DNA from 2 places in the Clostridium thermarum genome. Region 2 is predicted to be linked to the other one. Evidence: riboswitches for the same ligand, from Rfam matches in the RefSeq annotation. Region 2 holds a riboswitch; the other holds the start of a gene.

Region 1 (3,084 bases), 1.6 Mb from region 2:
CCTTCCTTAATAAGTCCCTTTTTCTCTGCAGCGGTAATCATTGCAAAGGCAATTCTATCCTTAACTGAACCGGCAGGGTTAAAATATTCAAGCTTTGCAACGACTTCAGCACCTAGTCCCTTTTTTCTGTTGTAAGATGTTAATTCTAATAGTGGTGTATTGCCTATTAAGTCTGTTAAATTCTTTGCTATCTTTGCCATTTTTATTCCTCCTAAATCATATTATATATAAACATTGTATAATTCCTATTGGTTTACTATGTATTCTATGATACTATTATATGTGTAAAGCAAAAATTTGTCAATAACAATTATCTAAATTTCTTTTATTCTTATATTTCTATTCTTTATAATGATTATTCTTTATGTTTTCTATACTAAAGAATGATTCCTTAACATTATAAAAAAAATGAAAATGCCAAAAATCTTTAGCATTTTCATCCATAACAAAATATTCATCTTACTCTAAAGCTACAGCTGCCTGTAACCTTATATATTCTACAATATTCTGCTTATCCTCTATACTCTTTTTAAAGGAATATGAAAGAGTTCCAGAGGGTTCAAGCTTGTCATTTTTTATTCTATAATAACCTTGGCTTAAGCCTACACATACATAACCGTCCTTGTATCCCTGTCCCTTATAGGTTTCCAGAAACAGCAAAACCTTCTCTCCCTCTTTAACAGCAGGGTCTTGTGCAATATCCATTTGAATAACGTTTACAGATTCACTATCCAGCAATATATTTCCTTTCAATATTTCAAGAACCTTAACTTCTGACACTTTATAATTTATCCTTTTTTCCTTTACACTATCCTTCTTGCCTATTACCTCGCCAACAATTATCATTGGAGATTCCTCAATCAATTGATCTATGTTTTCAGCATTATAAGCTTTACCAGAAATGGCCATAACTCTATTTTGGGACAATTTTATAGAAGCAGTAGCTATGGTGATTATGAGAGATATCACAAGGAATATAATGTAATATCTTCTTGTCATATGTATCACTCCCTACAAATAAATTATCACTTAACAACAATATAAGTAATTATCTGTAGGACAATTTTATCATAAACTTTGCTCATTTTTCAATATTTTCCATGCGACCTAAAGTACCAAACTTTATATGGAAAATAAGCTTATTTGTCAGGAATAAAAGAAAATTGCGTATTAACGCAATTTTTTCAAATATGAAACAGCTCCAACCTCAATAACTGATTATTCATTAAAATAATTGTATTGACAAACAATATATGTTCATGTAATATACATATAAAACCAAATATTTTAGTCTATCAAGAGTGGTGGAGGGACTGGCCCTATGAAACCCGGCAACCTGTATAAGCAAGGTGCTAATTCCAGCAGCAGTTAGCTGAAAGATAGAAGCGCCATGTTTATTGACCTCTTCTATCTGAAGAGGTTTTTTTAATGAAGAAAAACATAACTTGGGGAAAAGTTTTTCTTATAATTTTAAATTTCAAATAAAAAGGGGGCTTTTATAATGAATGATCATATGGCAGTTCTCAACGCCCATAAATACATAATTTAGATCAAGTGGAGGGAAGTTATATGCCAATTAAGATACCAAACAATTTACCTGCTAAAGAATTATTAAACAGTGAGAATATTTTTGTTATGGATGAAGACAGGGCTTATCATCAAGATATCAGACCTTTAAAAATAGCTATATTAAACCTTATGCCTATAAAGGTTACTACAGAAAACCAGTTGCTGAGGCTTTTGGGTAATACACCGCTTCAGGTGGAAATAACCCTGCTTTATCAGGAAAGCTACAAGTCAAAACATACCCCGGAGGAACATCTTATAACCTTTTATAGTACCTTCAACGAGGTAAAGGATAAGAAGTTTGATGGGCTTATTATTACCGGTGCTCCGGTAGAGCAGATGGCCTTTGAGGAAGTAGACTATTGGGAAGAGTTAGCAGCCATTATGGAATGGAGCAAGACGAACATAACCTCTACCTTTCACATTTGCTGGGCAGCTCAAGCCGGTTTATACTATCACTATAATATAGCTAAATATCCTCTCTCGGAAAAGATGTTTGGGGTTTTTCCCCACAGGATCAATTATCGAAATGAAAAGCTGGTCAGGGGCTTTGATGATGTATTCTATGCGCCGCATTCAAGACACACCGAAGTGAGAAAAGAAGACATAGCAAAAATATCTGAACTACTTATATTGACAGAATCAGAAGAGAGCGGTGTTCACATAGTTGCTTCAAAGGATGGAAAGCAGATCTTCGTCATGGGCCATTCCGAATACGATGCCAACTCCTTAAAGTGGGAGTATGACAGAGATATATCCAAGGGCTTGGATATAACAATACCTAAAAACTACTTCCCGGAAGATGATCCAACAAAAGCACCAATTGTAAACTGGCGCGGTCATGCTAATCTGCTGTTTTCAAACTGGCTGAATTACTATGTATATCAAGAAACGCCTTACTTATTATAATTAAATGTCAAGAATGAATGAAGATTTTTCTCAGTGAAGATGAGAAAAATCTTTTATTATAATTAATTATAACTCTCTTTAGCTGCTGAACATCAACCCTTACTATTATATCCTTGTAGTCTGCCCCGTTAAAGCTTATAGTCATCCCTCTCTTCTCCAAATCAAACTGGAGCTCTTCCATGCAATCAATCAAACACTTAACTATATTAATATCATTGAAATTGAATTCCAGCTTACTCAAATCCAGCTTGGAATACAGGAATAACTCATCTATTAATTTATCCGCAGCCACTGCCTTCTTGTATATGGTATTTATATACTTATTCATTTTCTCCGGGGTGTCTGCAACCCCATCCCTTATGCCTTCCACGTAACCCTTTATAGCCGTAATTGGAGTTCTCATGTCATTAAAAGCTATGCCTAGCTCACCAATCTCATCATCTGAATCTATATCTACATTAAAATCCAGATCCCCCTCTTTAATTTTAGGTATTGTCAAAAGTTACTACGTAACTTTTGAATAAACTCTTTGATTTTGAATAATTTATATAGATGACTTGCATCCCCCTAAAGATTAGGTATCTTTGAGTTGCACAAACAAAGAAAAGT
Region 2 (3,084 bases):
AATAGCGCTCGATTCCAAGCAGTGTAGCCGGCATAATTTCTTCACAGCTCTCCACCATCAGCTGCTGACCAAACTGAGGATGTATTACCCATTGACCGGTAAGCTTTAATTCCTGTCCTTCTGTAATATATGGTATAGTGCCCACAATGGTTATCTTTTTATTACCATTTTTCACCTTGGCCACTACATATCCGTTATCATTATTCTGAAATACTATTTCATCAACTGTCCCCTGTATTTCCGACATATAATCTCTCCTAAACCAAGTTTCTATACATTTTTTTATGCTGAACATCAATATATAATAAGCATAACCTATTAACAAATCAAACTCAATATCTTTAATTATTGACACAAAAAGGAAAAAAATGCAGTGAAAACATTGTCACTGCATTTTTACATATTTTTATAAATACTTTTTAATTTCTTCCACCTTATCTAGTCTTTCCCATGGCAGGTCCAGATCTAATCTTCCAAAGTGTCCGTAGGCGGCAGTTTGCTTATAAATTGGTCTTCTTAATTCAAGATCTCTGATTATGGCACCAGGTCTTAAATCAAATACCTTATTTATAATTCCCACTATCTTGTCGTCGCCAAGTTTTCCTGTTCCAAAAGTGTCAACCTCAATTGAAACCGGTCTTGCAACACCTATTGCATAAGCTATTTCAATCTCTAACTTATCAGCTACACCTGCGGCCACAAGGTTCTTAGCAACCCATCTTGCAGCATAAGCAGCAGAACGGTCAACTTTCGTTGGATCCTTTCCTGAGAAAGCTCCACCACCATGTCTTCCGTAGCCGCCGTACGTATCAACTATTATCTTTCTTCCGGTTAAGCCTGAGTCTCCCTGTGGACCTCCAACTACAAATCTACCTGTAGGATTTATAAAGTATCTTGTTTTTTCATCCAATAACTCTGCTGGCACAACTGGTTTTATAACATGCTCAATTATGTCTTTTTCTATTTGAGACTGATCAACCTCCGGTCCATGTTGAGCAGAAACTACTATAGTATCTATTCTTACTGGCTTATTATCATCATATTCAATAGTTACTTGAGTTTTTCCATCCGGTCTTAAATAAGCTAAGGTTCCATTTTTTCTTACCTCAGCTAATCTTCTTGCAAGCTTATGGGCTGTAGCTATAGGAAGGGGCATATATTCCGGTGTTTCATTTGTTGCAAAACCGAACATCATACCTTGGTCACCGGCTCCAACAGCTTCAACCTTATCCATTTCACCTTTCTTGGCTTCCAAAGCCTCATTAACACCCATTGCGATATCCGGAGATTGCTCATCTATAGAAGTTAAAACCGCACAAGTATCACAATCAAAGCCATATTTTGCTCTTACATAGCCTATTTCCTCTACGGTCTTTCTAACAACCTTAGGAATGTCTACATAACAATTAGTAGATATTTCCCCCATAACAAGTACCATACCGGTAGTTACTGCTGTCTCACAAGCAACTCTGGCATTAGGGTCCCGTTCAAGAATAGTATCTAGTATAGCATCAGATATTTGGTCACAAATTTTATCTGGATGTCCTTCAGTAACAGATTCAGATGTAAATAATCTCTTCATTGTAATTCGGCTAGCCTGAATATAAGTACAATATTCAGTTTATACCTTACACTCCTTTCATGTATATAAAATAAAAAACCTCTCCGATAAGAAGAGGTACGTGCCACCTTCTCTTATCTTGCAGTAAACTGCCGGAATTGGCACCTTTGTGAAAAACTTCACCGGTTGCCGGGTTTCATTGGGCCCTTTCCCTCCACCTCTCTTGATAAGAGTATATCCATATTCTATGATTAGTAAGCAAAGTTTATTGTAGCATCAGTAAAATCACATGTCAACAGGCATCAGCAATTAATAATAAATAATTAATGTCAATTATTCTAATTCGTATTTTTAATTTAGGGTTTTCATAAAAGGCTACCTCACGTGTGTTCTCACAAATTTTCTACGCAATGAAAAAAGGATACTTTACGGTATCCTTTTTGTGGTGGAGGAAGATGGATTCGAACCATCGAAGTCAGTGACAACAGATTTACAGTCTGCCCCCTTTGGCCACTCGGGAATTCCTCCAAAATGGAGCTGGCAATCGGAATCGAACCAACAACCTGCTGATTACAAGTCAGCTGCTCTGCCTATTGAGCTATGCCAGCATATTAAATTGTGGTGGGCACAACAGGGATCGAACCTGTGACCCTCTGCTTGTAAGGCAGATGCTCTCCCAGCTGAGCTATGCGCCCACGATTTAAATTTGGTGGAGGAGAGTGGATTCGAACCACTGAAGTCAGTGACAACAGATTTACAGTCTGCCCCCTTTGGCCGCTCGGGAACTCCTCCAATATGGAGCTGGCAATCGGAATCGAACCAACAACCTGCTGATTACAAGTCAGCTGCTCTGCCTATTGAGCTATGCCAGCATATTTCTTCTCAACAACTTATCGCTGTCGACAAGGAATAGTATACATAGAACTCCTTATTAATTCAAACCTAAATATAGACCATACATCAAGATTAAGTTGCTTTTTCTTAATTTAACGCCCATTTTCTTAATTTTAAGCCACATTTTACTTTATTTATCTATATATGCTTCTATGGTATCTACATACATGTACTTTTCCGCTATATCCTTAACTTTCTCATAGTCCTTGCTGCTCAATCTAGTCTTCAGAAGACTAAAGGTATTGATTATTCCTCTTGATGCATTCTCATCGTATAAATAGTTACTTATTCTGGCATAGTCCACTGGTGATATCTTTGAGGCTACGGTAAGCAATCTGGCCTTTTCAGCTAGAGTAAGCCTATCTTCTATTGTGTAGGATTCTACCTTAAACACAGCTGCACTATCAGGATATTCCTCTTCCTCCTGCTTTGTCTGGCTTTGCCCTTTATTCTTTCTGTTATCTATAACTACAAAGCTGTGCTCTTGAGGAATACTTCCCTCTTCTTCCTGCTCAGTTTTTGAATCTTCTTCCTCTGTATTTTTATCATTAACTTTTGAACTATCCCTGCTTTGAGCTTTCAAAGCCTGCTGTTCATCTGCTTGCTTTTCCTGGTTTTTCTTTTGAACT

Evidence for each region. A riboswitch is a leader RNA that binds a small molecule or an ion and turns the genes downstream of it on or off. The one in region 2 is predicted to bind S-adenosylmethionine.
Region 1: another riboswitch for S-adenosylmethionine. It lies ahead of metA (homoserine O-acetyltransferase MetA); the one in region 2 lies ahead of metK (methionine adenosyltransferase).

The regions. Positions count from the first base shown of each region.
Region 1 is NZ_CP040924.1:891,488-894,571, reverse strand. Features, by position in the region: gene cysK (cysteine synthase A) at 1-200, opposite strand, end outside; gene FHY60_RS03845 (hypothetical protein) at 460-999, opposite strand; SAM riboswitch class I at 1,290-1,386, shown strand; gene metA (homoserine O-acetyltransferase MetA) at 1,570-2,475, shown strand; gene FHY60_RS03835 (histidine kinase dimerization/phospho-acceptor domain-containing protein) at 2,483-2,974, opposite strand.
Region 2 is NZ_CP040924.1:3,144,662-3,147,745, forward strand. Features, by position in the region: gene recD2 (SF1B family DNA helicase RecD2) at 1-247, opposite strand, end outside; gene metK (methionine adenosyltransferase) at 407-1,582, opposite strand; SAM riboswitch class I at 1,693-1,794, opposite strand; tRNA gene FHY60_RS14335 (tRNA-Tyr) at 2,005-2,089, opposite strand; tRNA gene FHY60_RS14340 (tRNA-Thr) at 2,094-2,169, opposite strand; tRNA gene FHY60_RS14345 (tRNA-Val) at 2,181-2,256, opposite strand; tRNA gene FHY60_RS14350 (tRNA-Tyr) at 2,269-2,353, opposite strand; tRNA gene FHY60_RS14355 (tRNA-Thr) at 2,358-2,433, opposite strand; gene FHY60_RS14360 (hypothetical protein) at 2,586-3,084, opposite strand, start outside.